3 regions of the Plantactinospora veratri genome follow, and region 3 is predicted to be linked to each of the others. Evidence: riboswitches for the same ligand, from Rfam matches in the RefSeq annotation. Region 3 holds a riboswitch; each other region holds the start of a gene.
The links. Region 3 has a riboswitch for S-adenosylmethionine ahead of V1634_RS32715 (ABC transporter substrate-binding protein). Riboswitches for the same ligand answer to the same signal wherever they lie in the genome.
Positions count from the first base shown of each region.

Region 1: linked by a shared signal. The riboswitch ahead of V1634_RS30900 (aminotransferase class V-fold PLP-dependent enzyme) and the one ahead of V1634_RS32715 (ABC transporter substrate-binding protein) in region 3 are both predicted to bind S-adenosylmethionine.
Region 2: linked by a shared signal. The riboswitch ahead of V1634_RS13650 (GNAT family N-acetyltransferase) and the one ahead of V1634_RS32715 (ABC transporter substrate-binding protein) in region 3 are both predicted to bind S-adenosylmethionine.

Region 1 covers NZ_JAZGQL010000033.1:9,467-13,953, forward strand. Annotated here, with positions in the region: gene V1634_RS30895 (FUSC family protein) at 1-620, shown strand, start outside; gene V1634_RS30900 (aminotransferase class V-fold PLP-dependent enzyme) at 695-1,975, opposite strand; SAM riboswitch class IV at 2,022-2,142, opposite strand; gene V1634_RS30905 (PrsW family intramembrane metalloprotease) at 2,209-3,747, shown strand; gene V1634_RS30910 (GroES family chaperonin) at 3,783-4,121, opposite strand; gene V1634_RS30915 (AI-2E family transporter) at 4,245-4,487, shown strand, end outside.
Region 2 covers NZ_JAZGQL010000008.1:317,707-322,193, forward strand. Annotated here, with positions in the region: gene V1634_RS13635 (hypothetical protein) at 1-520, opposite strand, end outside; gene V1634_RS13640 (DUF2625 family protein) at 454-780, shown strand; gene V1634_RS13645 (DUF6585 family protein) at 896-1,654, shown strand; gene V1634_RS13650 (GNAT family N-acetyltransferase) at 1,759-2,394, opposite strand; SAM riboswitch class IV at 2,407-2,522, opposite strand; gene V1634_RS13655 (alpha/beta fold hydrolase) at 2,757-3,605, shown strand; gene V1634_RS13660 (DinB family protein) at 3,769-4,299, shown strand; gene V1634_RS13665 (GyrI-like domain-containing protein) at 4,372-4,487, opposite strand, start outside.
Region 3 covers NZ_JAZGQL010000036.1:45,315-49,801, reverse strand. Annotated here, with positions in the region: gene V1634_RS32730 (cytochrome P450 family protein) at 1-399, shown strand, start outside; gene V1634_RS32725 (amino acid ABC transporter ATP-binding protein) at 436-1,221, opposite strand; gene V1634_RS32720 (amino acid ABC transporter permease) at 1,214-2,008, opposite strand; gene V1634_RS32715 (ABC transporter substrate-binding protein) at 2,087-2,968, opposite strand; SAM riboswitch class I at 3,228-3,319, opposite strand; gene hrpA (ATP-dependent RNA helicase HrpA) at 3,426-4,487, opposite strand, start outside.

The sequences.
Region 1 (4,487 bases), on a different contig from region 3:
TCAAGGTCCGGGATCCGGGCCGGGCAGAGGCCGCGCTGGACCGGCTCCGCGAGGTGGAGAGGCACCTGCAGGGCTTCGAGGAGGCGTTGGAGGGCGGCCGGGAGACCGCGATCCTGGCACCGGTGCGCTGGCACCGCCGGGGAGCGCTGACCCAGTACGTGGAGAGTTCCGAGTACATCGAGCACGCCGTGCACAACAGCGGGACCCTGATCCGGCGGGCGGTCACCGCGCTGGAGGACGAGGAGCCGATCCCGGAGGAGATGTCGAACGCGGTCACCATGCTCGCCGAGGCGGTACGGCTGCTGCGCCGGGACCTCGGGCACGGCGTACGCCCGGAGGCCGCCCGGGAGCAGGCGTTGCAGGCGATCGGCAAGGCCGGTCGGGCGTACGCCGAGGGGGTCGGGTTCTCCGGCAGCGTGGTGATCGCACAGGTGCGTACCACCGGCAGTGACCTGCTCCGGGCCACCGGCATCGAACGGCTGGAGGCGAACCAGCTCGTACGCCGGGCGGCGGGCGGGCACGCCGGAGAGGCAGCCGCGGAGGCCGCCCGGCAGCCCGACATGCCGCCGTCGGACCGACGCTCCGGTGGCCCCTCGTTCGGGATGGGCCCGGCACGTTGACCGTGGCGCCGCCACTCCGCCCGGCAGCGCGCCCGCACCGGGCGCGGACCACCGGGTGCCGGGCGCGGCGCAGGTCAGCGGGGGGCCGCCAGGGCGGTGAGCAGCCGGTCGACGTGCCCGGCGGTGCTGCCCAGCCCGATGCTCGCGCGCAGCGCGGTCGGCGGCAGGTCCGGCCGCCCGCTCCGGGCGGCCGCCTCGGCGAGCAGCCGCCGGGCCAGCGGGTGCGCACAGAAGAGCCCGTCCCGCAGCCCGAGCTGCCAGCGCTGGGCGAGGTCGGCCGCGACCGCCGCCGAGTCCCGGCCGGCGACCACGAACGAGACGATGCCGACCCGGGGCGCGGCCGCGTCGAAGGTACGCAGTTCGACCACCTCCGGCAGGGCGGCGAGCCCGGACCGCAGCCGGGCGAGCAGGGCCTGCTCGTGCGCGTACAGCGCGCTGCGGTCCGCCCCGGCCAGGGCAGCGCAGACCGCGGCCAGCGCCACCGCGCCGAGCAGGTTGGGCGTGCCCGCCTCGTGCCGGGCGGGCCCCTCGACCCAGCGCACGTCATGGGTGGCCGCCCCGACCCCGAGGGTCGCACCGCCACCGGCCAGGTACGGCGGGGCGGCGTCGAGCCAGTCCGCCCGTCCGGCCAGTACGCCGATTCCGAACGGCGCGTACAGCTTGTGTCCGGAAACGGCCACGTAGTCGACTGCCAGGGCGGCGATGTCCAGTTCGGCGTGCGGGGCGAGCTGGGCGGCGTCCAGCGCGATCCGGGCGCCGTGCCGGTGGGCGACCCGGGCCAGGTCGGCGACCGGCCAGCACTCGCCGGTGACGTTGCTGGCCCCGGTCACCGCGACCAGGATCGGTGCGCCGCCGCCGCTGCCCCGGCGCAGTTCCCGCAGTGCCGCGTCGACCGCTCGCACGGCGTCGGCGACCGAGCCGGGCACCGGCAACCGGACCGTACCGGTGGGCCAGGGCAGCAGGTTCGCGTGGTGCTCGGCGGCGAAGGTCACCACCCGGGTGCCGGGCGGCAGGGCCCGGGCCAGCAGGTTGAGCGCGTCGGTGGTGTTGCGGGTGAAGACGACGTGGTCGTCCGCGCGTGACCCTAGGAAGTCGCCGACCTGCTGCCGGGCCCGCTCGTACGCCAGGGTGCTGCGCCGGGAGAGCGCTCCGGCGCCCCGGTGCACGCTGCCGTACCAGGGCAGCAGCTCGGCCACGGCGTCGGCGGCGGCCTGCGCGCACGGTGCGGTGGCGGCGTAGTCGAGGTTGATCTGTCCCGGCACTCCGAGCACCCCGAGCGGCGCTGCCGGAGTCGACGTTGCCGGTGCGGTTACGCCGGTCGGCCGGGCGGGTGCGGAAACGACACTGGTGCTCATCGGGGATACCTCCGGTGGCCAGGGACCCCGGAGCGGGTGGGGACGGGGTCCGCGCTTGCCCGGTGCGGGCGCGCACCGAGCCCGGTCATCACCCGGGGCACCCCACCGCGAACCTCGACGAGGGTTGCCGGCCAGCAAGCCGGGGCTTGACGCTGGCGCTCGTGACCTGCCAGAGAGCATAACCGGCCCGGTTGTGGTCCGGCCGGGCTGGCCGGAGGAACTACGCTGATCACATGGCCGACACCCCGCCCGGTACGGCGGCGCCCCAGCCGCCGTCGCCGACCCCGCCGTGGCCGCCCGCCCCGTCGGGGCAGTTCCCGCCCCCCGCATTCGGCCTGCCGGAGGTGGCGGCGCCCGAGCGGCGCAGCCTGGCCCGGCTGTTGACGATGATCGGGGCGATAGCGCTGATCGTCGTCTGCGCGGTGCTGATGGCCTGGGAACTGGTGTCGCCGGCCGGGGTCACGCCGCCACTGATCGGGCTGGGCGCGGCGGCGCTGCCGGTGCCGGTACTGGTCGCCTGTTTCCTCTGGCTCGACCGGTACGACCCGGAGCCGGTCAAGTATCTCGCCTTCTGCCTCGGCTGGGGTGCGGCGGTCTCCACCTTCGCCGCGCTGCGCACCAACACCTTCGCGGCCGACACCCTCCAGCTCCCCCTCCCGGTGGTCGGGGTGCTGGTCGCGCCCTTCATCGAGGAGCTGACCAAGGCGCTCGGGCCGCTTCTGCTCCTGCTCTACCAGCGCCGCAAGTGGTCCGGGATCACCGACGGCATCGTCTACTGTGGTCTGTCGGCGGTCGGCTTCGCCATGGTCGAGAACATCCTCTACTTCGGCCTGCACGGCTACGCCGAGGGCGTCGACCAGTACGGCCCGGCCACCGGTGCGCAGAACGTCTTCGGGATCTTCATCCTGCGGGTACTGATCAGCGGCTTCGCCCACCCGCTCTTCACCTCGATGACCGGCATCGGGCTCGGCATCGCCGTCCGGTCGGCCAGCCGCCCGATCCGGATCCTCGCCCCGCTCGCCGGCCTGCTGCTGGCGATGATGCTGCACGGCGCCTGGAACCTGGCAGCGACCCTCACCCAGCTCTCCGGTGAGCCGCTGATCCTGCTCTACAGCTACCTCGGGCTGATGGTGCCGATCTTCCTGGGCGTGGTCGGCCTGGCCGTCTGGGTCCGGAGCTGGGAGGGCCGGCTCACCCAGCGCCGGCTCCCCGACTACGTCTCGACGGGCTGGCTCACCCCACCCGAACTGGCCGCGCTCGGCACCCTCGGCCGGCGGCACGCGGCCCGCCGCTGGGCCCGCCGGATCGCCGGTGAGGAGGGCGCCAAGGCGATGCGCGCGCTCCAGATCTCCGCGACCCGGCTCGCCCTGCTCCGGGACGGGCTGGTGCGTGGGCTGGAGCGCCGGCCGGCGCAGCTCGCCCGCAAGCTCGACGAGGAACGCCGGCTGCTCGACGCGATCCAGGCCGCCCGCAGGGTCTTCGTCGGCCGGGATCCGCAGGCACCGGCGGGAATCTGGGACGGATCCCGCTACCACCTGTCCTTCCCGGACGGCTCCCGCCGGACCCTGCCGGCGCCGGCCGAGCCGGTGGTACCGATCCCGGTGGTCCTGGTGGCGCCCCCGCGCCCACCGGCTCCGGTCTACCCCGCCCCCGGGTACGGCCCGTACGGCGGACCGCCGGCCTCGTACCCCGGAGCACCCGGCCCGTACGGCGGACCGCCCGCACCCGGCTCCGGGCCGGTCGGACCCTGGCCGGGGCCGTACCGGCGCTGACTCCGAGCGTCAGTGGCGGCGGGCGGCCGGGCGCGTCACAGGTAGAGGCCGGTGGAGTCGGTCTCTACCCGCTGGGCGGCGACGGCGTGCACGTCGCGTTCGCGCAGCAGCACGTACTCCCGGCCGTGCAGCTCGACCTCGGACCGGTCGTCGGGGTCGAAGAGCACCCGGTCGCCGGAGACGATGGAGCGCACGTTCGGACCGACACCCACCGCGGTCGCCCAGGCCAGCCGCCGGCCCATCGAGGCGGTCGCCGGGATGACGATGCCGGCGGTCGAGCGCCGCTCGCCCTCGCCGCCGTCCGCCCGGACCAGCACCCGGTCGTGCAGCAGGCGGATGGGCAGGCCGTTGTCGTTGGTTTCCTCGGCGGTCACGACCGGAACGGTACCGCGTGCCACCTCGGGCGGGTCGCCGGTGTCACCCCCCGCCGGCCGTCCGAGCCGGCCGGTCAGGGTGCGGCTACCGTAGGAAGGCCGGTTCCGCCGTGGGAGGTGCGCTTGCGCCGTTTCGAGCAGCTACGAGCAAGGATTCGTCGCGCGTACGCGTTCGGACGTTCGTCGGACCCGTCCGGCGGGCACACCGATCCGGCGGGGGTGAGTCCGGCCGCCACGCCCGAGGCGGCGCCCGTCCCGCCGCCGGTCGGGGGCGAACCGGCCAGGGAACTGCACCCGTCGACGTCGAGCCGGGACGACGCGGACGTACCGCACGCGCTGCGGATCGCCGCCGCCTGGTCGTGGCGG
Region 2 (4,487 bases), on a different contig from region 3:
CGGCGTACTCGACGAACCGGTCGACGATGTCGTCGAGCAGGATTTCGAGCATCCCGGACCCGTCCGGTCCGCCGTCATCGTCGAACCCGTCCGGTGGTGGAAAGGTGATGCCTTCGCCAGCGTGCCAGCGGTCGTCACCAACCGACCGCCACAGCACCGCGGTGGCGACGAACCGGCCGGTCTCATCGCAGAAGGCGGGCTCCTCCACCTGGGGACGCAACACCACGGGGAGGCCGTCGAGCAGGCCCGGCCACAACTCGTGGTCCGGATCGCCGTAGGGCGACATCGCCGACTCATGATCAAAGACCCGGATGAACGCGCCGTCGGCGGTGAACACCACGGTCCACTCGTCGCCGCTGCCGCTGCTCATCAGTGCCGCCTCGTCCGTGCCCCAGGTCGAGGTATAGGCGTGGTAGGGGTGCCCCTCGTCGATGATGCGGTCGAGCACGGCCAGTGCCTTGCAGCGCTGCCGCAGCCGGTCGATGGTGGGCAGCCGGGCGGCGATGTCGTACGCGGTCACCGGGCGACCCTACATCCGGCGGCACGGCCGAGTTCTACGAGTCGCAGCGCTGGCCCGGATGGCACGCCGAGGTCGAGCAACTGGCGGCGTCACACGGTCTGGCGGTGTACCCGTTCCTGTGGTCCAGCGAGGCACAGGCGGACCTCGCCGCCACGTCACGTCGGCCAGCTCCCATCCGGGAACTGTTCGCGATGCAGGACGAGACCGTCGCGTTCCTCGCCGCCAGTGCAGACGCGGGATCGGTGCGGATCGACGTGTGATGGGGCATCGCGCCGCCCGCCGGTCCCGGCCGTCCCAGCCGGCGAACCGGTTGACCGCCCGGACGACGATGGGAAACGGATCCGTCGCAGCGATCGTCCGGGAGGTGAGCGTCGGATGCGGAACTGCCCGCCCGAGATTGCGGAGATCGTCGCGGAAACCGGCCTCGGTGAGGTGGTCGAGCGCTATCGGCTGACGGTGGCGATGGAGCTGAGTTTCGCGGTCACCTGCGGCGTGCTCGGCGGGTTCGGGCTGCTTTTCGGCGACGATGTCGGGCGGGCGATCGGCGCCGGGGCCGCTGGGCTCGGGGTGCTGTTCGCCGTACCCGCCTGGCGCAAGTCCCGCCGTCACCTGTACCTCTGCACCCGTGGCCTGCTCACCACGACCGGGACGACCACCGTGACCCGCCTGCTCAGGTGGGACGAGGTCGCGCACGTCCGGGTCTGGGTGACCCGGATCTACCAGCTCGGCCCGGCTGAGGAGTTTCCGCGCTGCGTACTGGAGCTGACCGACGGCACGACGCTCAACCTGGCCAGACCCCCCTACGCAGGCGTCGGCCGGCTCGCCGAGGCCGTCGAGCGGGCGGTGGCCGAGGTGACCTACCCGCGCCGGACCAGGGAGATCACTGAGACCGGCAGCAGCGCATTCGGCCCGATCACGGTCAGCAAGCTGGGAGTGCGCGACGGACGGCGGTTCGTCGCCTGGTCGGACGTCGCACGGGTGGAGCGGGGGCGGGTGCGGCTGCGCATCTGGAACCGCGCCGGCGAGCAGGTCGTCTCGCGGCAGGTCAGGACGATTCCGGATCTCGCCTGCCTGCTCAGGATCGCGGCCACCACACGCGGCGGGCCCGCGAACCCGGTGAAGGCGTTGCCCTGAGGCTGACGGGCGTCAGGAGCGGGTCCGGGCGCCGAGACCGGGACCAGCACGGGGCCCCGCACGTCGAGGAACTGCGGTGCCAGGGTCAGGTAGACGGCCCCGCGCTACTCGCGGTCTCGGCGACGGGTGTCGAGCCCGCTCGGGGCTGTGACGTCCGGCCAGGCCATCCGGAACTTGCGGGGAGCACCGTTGAGTCGGGAAGGGTCTCCGCCGGGCGGTGACACTGTCGCCGTCTCGACGCCGCGGGCTCCGCAGGCGCGGTAGAACCGCTGCGCCGCCGTGTTCTGCTCGAGGACCCACAGGTACATCCGTTCGGCCGTCGCGTGTTCCAGGACGGCTCGGGCTGCGTGGGCCAGCAGCGTGGTGCCGACGCCGGTCCGCTGGCGGCCGTGCACGACGTGCAGGTTGTCGATCAGGCTGCCCCAACTGGGGTCGTGGTCGAACACGACGTGGACGAAGCCGACCAGCCGGCTGTCGTCTTCGGCCACCACCGTCTGGCTGTTGGTCGGGGCGGCCAGCCGTGCCGACCAGACCGAGTGCCGGTCGGCGGCGACGTCGCCGTCGAGAAAGGAGTCGGCGTAGGCGCCACGGTAGTGCCGGCGCCAACTCTCGGCGTGCAGCCGGGCAATCTGCTCGGCGTCGTCGGCACCGGCGAGGCGCAGCCGCGGTCGCACCTGGCCGGTCGGCTTGAGGTGCTGTCCGGATGCTGTGTCCTGGTCGAAGGAAGGGATCGACGTCACCTGGACCTCCTGCTTCGCGGCTTGCTCGACGGCACTCGCGCCGAGCCTGGTCCTCACCCGGAGCACCCCGCCCGCGAACGGAGGGTTGCCGGCCAGCAAGCCGGGGCTTCGCGCTGGCGCTCATGACCTTCGCCGATGATCGTAACACCGCCTCCGTCGCGCCGGTCTGCGCCGGGTCATCCCCTCGGCGACCGTCGTTGCGGCAGAGGGGTCTACGGCCGGTCGGGAATGGCGACATATTGATCGTTTGCGATTGTTGAAGCCACGTCAGTTGCCGGATGTCGCCGCCGGCCGACCCGGAACGCTGAAGCGGAGGGCGATGGACGTCAACCGCAACGCCGTGGTCATCGAAAGGAGCGGCCATGTCCCCCGGGTCGACCCCGATCCTGTTGCTGCACGGCTCCTGGCACGGTGCCTGGTGCTGGACCGAGGTCATCGCCCACCTCCTGCCGTACGGCCGCCCGACCCTGGCGGTCGACATGGCCGGGCACGGGCTGCGCGCGCGTCGACCCGAGTGCCTGACCATGCGTCCGTTCGACCCGGATGAGCTGGCCACCGAGTTCTCGCCGGTGGCGGAGGTGGGCCTCGACCAGGCGGCCGAGCTGCTGGTTTCGCAGATCGAAACGCTGGGCCGTGGCGGCCCGGTCACGGTGGTGGCGCACAGCATGGGCGGCCCCGTCCTGACCCGGGCGGCGCAGCAGGTTCCCGAACTGGTGGCGCACGCCGTGTACCTCGCCGCCATCATGCCCGCCTCGGACAAGGCGGCCGACGGGTACTTCGCGCTGCCGGAGAACTCGGGCGCGGTGGTCCTGCCCGCCCTCCGGGGCGACCCCGCGGTGATCGGGGCGCTGCGGCTCGACCTCGCCTCGGACGACCCCGCCTACCGCCAGCTGCTTCGCGACGCGTTCTACGCGGACGTCGACCCGGTCGTCGCCGATGCCGCGCTGGGCCTGCTCACCCCGGACGCCCCGGTCAGCATGATGCGCGGCACCACCCGGCTGACCCGGGACGGTTGGGGCTCCCTCCCCCGCACCTACGTCGTCTGCGCCCGGGACATGGCGATCCGCCCTGCCCTCCAGCGGGTACTCGTCGCGGAGGCCGACGCCGCCTTCCCGGAGAATCCGACCTCCGTCGTGACGCTGGAGTCCGCACACGCGCCGTTCCTGTCCAGACCAGGCGAGGTGGCCGAGATCGTCGGCAGACGGGGCTGAGCCAGCTCTTCCGGTCGGAAACGAGCAACCGCGCGGCTCGGACATCGATACCATCCTCTGCGAACACGCGACCGGCTCCCGCCGGGGCGTCGATCCGACCGACGACCCCCTGAGTCGTGGATAACCGCTCGCCCGGCCACGGCTGCGATGCGAAGATCGCGCAATGTCGGCATCCCGCGCTGAGCTGCTGCGATGGCAGTTCGACCTGACCTGGTCGCTGTTCGAGTACCACCTGGAGCGGCTGGAGCCCGCCCACCTGCTCTGGGAGCCGGCCGCGCTCTCCTGGACGGTACGCCCGGACGACGCCGGCCGATGGCTGCCGGACTGGTCGGACACCGAGCCGGATCCGGTCCCGGTTCCCACCGTCGGCTGGCTCAGTTGGCACCTCGGCTGGTGGTGGAGCGCGGCCGTCGACCACGCCGGGGGACGCACCCCGCCGGACCGTACCGAGGTGCACTGGCCCGGCGACCTCGCGGCGACCATCGCCTGGCTGCGTACCCTCCGCACCGAGTGGCTGTCGGTGCTCGACGGGCTCACCGAGGCAGACCTCGACGAGACCGCCCCGTTCCCGTGGCAGGGCGACCCGGCGCACACCGTCGCGCACATGGTCGCCTGGGTCAACGCGGAGCTGATGAAGAACGTCGCCGAACTCGGCCAGCTCCGGCTGCTGCACGAGGCTCGTGCGACGCCCTGAGCCTCCGCGAGGAACACCGTCCACTGTGGCCGAGCGGATCGCCGCTGGCGACCGCCCGCCGGGGGGACCGTCTCAGCGCAGCGCCACCGGATAGCGGAGAATCGTCCTCAGCCTCGCCGCGGCCGTCCGGGCCGGGTTGGACAGGTAGATCTCGTGGTGGTGCCCCGAGATCCGGTACCCGGACTCGT
Region 3 (4,487 bases):
CTACCCGGGACGATCGACGAGGTACTGCGCTACGAGGGCCCGGTGCAGAACGCCTCGTTCCGGACCGCGATGGAGCCGGTCGAGCTGGGCGGCCGGACCATTCCGCAGGGCGCGTCGGTGCTGGTGGCCCTGCTCTCGGCCAACCGGGACCCGGACCGGTTCCCGGAGCCGGACCGGCTGGACCTGGATCGCCCGCCCACCCCCAACCTCGCCTTCGGGCACGGCATCCACTACTGCCTCGGCGCACCGCTGGCCCGGCTGGAGGGGCAGATCGCCTTCGGCGCCCTGGCCCGCCGGTTTCCCGGGATGCGCCTGGCGGTACCGGCGGAGGAGATCGGCTGGCGGTCCAGCCTGCTGCTCCGGGGCCTGTCGGCGCTCCCGGTCAGGCCGCGCGGCTGACCGGGGAAGGCACACCGAGACGGCACACCGGACCGATCAGAGGACCTGGGAGAGGAACTGCCCGAGCCGGGCACTGCGCGGGTCCTCGAAGATCTGTGCCGGCGGGCCGGCCTCGACCACCCGACCGCGGTCGAGGAAGACGACCTGGTCGGCGACCTGCCGGGCGAAGCCCATCTCGTGGGTGACGACCAGCATCGTCATGCCCTGACCGGCCAGGTCCGCCATCAGCGAGAGCACGCCCTTGACCAGTTCCGGGTCGAGCGCCGAGGTCGCCTCGTCGAAGAGCATCACCCGGGGCGACATCGCCAGTGCCCGGGCGATGGCCACCCGCTGCTGCTGGCCGCCGGAGAGCCGGCCGGGTCGTACGTCCGCCTTGTGCCGGAGCCCGACGAGGTCGAGCTGGCGCAGCGCCAGTTCGGTGGCCTCGTCCTTGGAAAGCTTCCTGAGCTGCCGGAGCGCGAGCGTGACGTTGCGCAGCACCGTCATGTGCGGGAAGAGGTTGAACTGCTGGAAGACCATGCCGATCCGCTGGCGCAGCGCGTCCGGATCCTGGTCGAGCACGCTCACACCGTCCAGCAGTACGTCGCCCTGGTCCGGCTCCAGCAGTCGGTTGACGACCCGGAGCAGGGTGGACTTCCCGGAGCCGGAGGGGCCGATCACACAGGCGGTCTCGCCCCGGCCGACCTCGAGGTCGATGCCGCGCAGCACCTGGTTCCGGCCGAACGCGAGATGTACGTCGCGGGTCGCGACGCTGACCGACTCGTATCCGGGACCTGCCCCGTCCGGTCGGGCCGACACCGTCGGAGTGACAGACTCAGGCATGCTGGGTTCCCCTTCCACCCGTCGGTAGCGCGGTCTCGCCGGCGAGCGCCACCGGATCCTCCTCGTCGGGTTCCGGGCCACCGGCCCGGCCGTCGCGCAGCCGCCGGTCGACCCAGTTGACCAGGTGGGTCAGCGGCACGGTGATGACCAGGTAGAAGAGCCCGGCGAGCAGCAGCGCGGACTCGTTGCCGGTGTTCGCCGCATAGTCCTGGCCGATCCGGAACAGTTCCCGCTGGCTGGCCACCAGGCCGAGGAAGTAGACCAGGCTGGAGTCTTTGATCAGTGCGATGAGCTGGTTGACCCAGGCCGGCAGGACCCGGCGTACGCCCTGCGGGATGATCACCAGGCGCATGGCGGCGCCGTGCGACAGTCCCAGCGCCCGGGTCGCCTCCAGCTGGCTGGCCTCCACGCTCTGGATGCCGGACCGGAAGATCTCCCCGATGTACGCCGCCGCGATCAGCGACAGCGCCAGGATGCCCAGCGGATAGGGGTTGGGGCCCCACCAGGCGAGCCCGAGCGGTGCCAGCCCGACCCCGATCAGCAGGATGGTGACGGCGGCCGGCAGTCCCCGGAACACGTCGGTGTAGATCCGCGCCGGCCAGCGCAGCCACCGGGTCCGGGCCAGCCCGGCCATCGCCAGCAGCATGCCGAGCAGCGTCCCCACGATGGCGGAGAGCAGCGCCAGCAGCAGCGTGTTGGGCAGCCCGACCGTGAGCATCTCGGGCAGTGCCTCGCGCATCGACTCCCAGTCGAAGAACGTCTCCCACAGCGTCGCCAGGGTCTCCATCGCCTCGCCTGTCTCGGATCCGGAGTCGCCGGCCGGCCGGGGGCGGCCGGCCGGCGACTGTCTGGTGTGCGGGCCGGGTCAGCTCGCCGGGGTGGCGGCCGGGCTCGTCGGACCGGCCTTGACCGGCGGGTACGTCACCGTGCCGCTGCCCGGCTTGAAGCTTTCCGGCACCGGCCGCCCGGGATAGTACTGCTCCTGGAGGCGGGTCCAGGTGCCGTCCTCGATCACCTGGTCGAGTGCGGAGTTCAGCGCCTCGCGCAGCGGGTCGGCGCCCTTGGCCACCGCGAACGCGGTCGGCGCCGAGCTGAGCTGCTTCTCGACCAGCACGATCTTGCCGCCACTCTCCTGTGCGGACTTCTCGCCGATCTCGGCGGGTGCGATCCAGGCGTCGGCGGTCTTCGACTTGAGCTGGTTGATCGCGCCGTTGTAGTCGGGTACCCGGACCGGGTCGAGACCCTCCTTGGTGGCGTAGTCGTCCTGCACGGTGCCCTGCACCACGACCACCCGCTTGCCCTTCAGCTCGGCGAAGCTCCTGATCGGCGAGCCGGCCGGCACGTCGAGTCCGAAGTAGCCGAAGTCGTACCCGTTGCTGAAGTCGACGGTCTTGCGCCGCGCCTCGGTGATGGTGATCGACGACGAGCCGGCGTCGAACTTGTGGTTGTTGACCTGGGCGAGCAGCGCGGAGAACTCGGTGCCGACGAACTCCACCCTGAGCCCGAGCTTGCCCGCGACGGCGGTCATCAGATCGTTGTCGAAGCCGGTGAACCTGCCGTCCTTCAGGAAGACGTTCGGCGGTGCGTCGGTCAGGGTGCCGACCCGCAGGGTCCCGGGTTGCAGCAGGTCGTAGGGGTTGTCGGCGGTGTCGCCCGACGACGAGCCGCCGCAGGCGGCGACCGCACCGAGCAGCGCGACGGCGGCGACCCCGGAGAGGAGGCGGGTGGCGAGTGAGTTGATGCGCATTGTGCTGAAACTCCATGAAATATCCGGCGACGGTGTGCCGAAGGACCACCCGACCGGTCAGGTCATGGGCAGTGCGGGACGGCGTCGCTCAGGGGGTGCTGACGAGATGGTCGGAATGCCGCCGACCGGCGGTCGCGGTCAGGCCGAGGCCCGACAGAGCATGGTGCTGGTCCGGCAGAGGTCGACGTGTCGACGCCACCGGTGCCAGACGACGTGCAGCCGGCTCGCCCGCCCGGCTCGGATGCTGCGCACTACGGAACCTCCATCGATCCTGGCGGTAGCACCCGCACCCACGGTGGGGGGTTGCTGCGACGTCGACGAGCCAGGTCTCTCGGTCGCTCTGGATGGCCGGAGCACAGCCTACTCAACCAGGTCCCCGACATTCCAACTGGTCAGGGCCGGGATGGCTGTGTCGCTCGCCACCCACCCCGCCGCGCCGCCCGGCCGGTGCGGGGGCTCAGCCCGCCTCGGCGACGTCCATCGCCCGGTAGATCCGCTGTTCCGAGATCGGGTACGGCGTACCGAGCGCCTGGGCGAAGACGTTCACCCGGAGTTCCTCGATCATCCAGCGGATCTGCCGTACCGCGTCGGCACCCCGGCGCGCCGGCGGCAGCGCGTCGACCATCTCCCGGTACTCCTGCTGCACCTGGGCGATCCGGGCCTGCTGGTCGCGGTCCCGCTGCGGGTTCTGCGGCAGCCGGTCGAGGCGGCGCTCGATCGCGGTCAGATAGCGGGGAAGGTCGGCGAGGCGGGCGTAACCGGTCTCGGTGACGAAGCCGCGGTGCACCAGCCCGGAGAGCTGGGCCCGGATGTCGGCCAGCGCCGCCACCATGGTCAGGTTGTTGGTCCGGGCCAGCCGCTGCTCGACCGCGTAGGCGGCGGCGAGCACCCGGCGTACCCGGTCGACGACCTCGACGGTGGTGTCGACCAGATCCGCCCGGACCCGGTCGCGCAGCGCGGCGAAACCCTCGGCGTCCCAGGCCGGCCCGCCGGCATCGGCGATCAGCTTGTCCACCGCCGCGTCGGCGGCGTCGTCGAGCAGCTCCTGCACGTTGCGGTGCGGGTTGCGGCTCAGCGCCAGCTTCGCCTCGTTGGAGAGGCGGCCGGAGACGAACTTCTGCGGCGAGCCGAGGGTCAGCCGGAGCAGCCGCCGGGTGCCGGCCCACATCTGGCGGCCCTGCTCGGCCTCGGTCTCGAAGACCCGTACCCCGACCGTGTCGCCCTCGTCGACCAGGGCCGGATAGGCGGTCACCAGGTAGCCGGCCCGGTCCTGCTCGATCGAGCGCGGCAGCGTGCCGATGCTCCACTCCCGCAGCCCCGACCGTTCGACGTCCGGGGCGGCGGCGGCCACCATCCGGCGTACCTGGGTGGTGAGCTGCCGTTGCAGCGCCGGCAGGTCCTTGCCCTCGGCGACGGTCTGCCGCTCCTCGCCGACCACCCGGAAGGTGGGGCGCAGGTGCGCCGGCAGCCGCTCGACGTCCCAGGCGTCCCGGGGCACGGTCACCCCGGTCATCCGGCG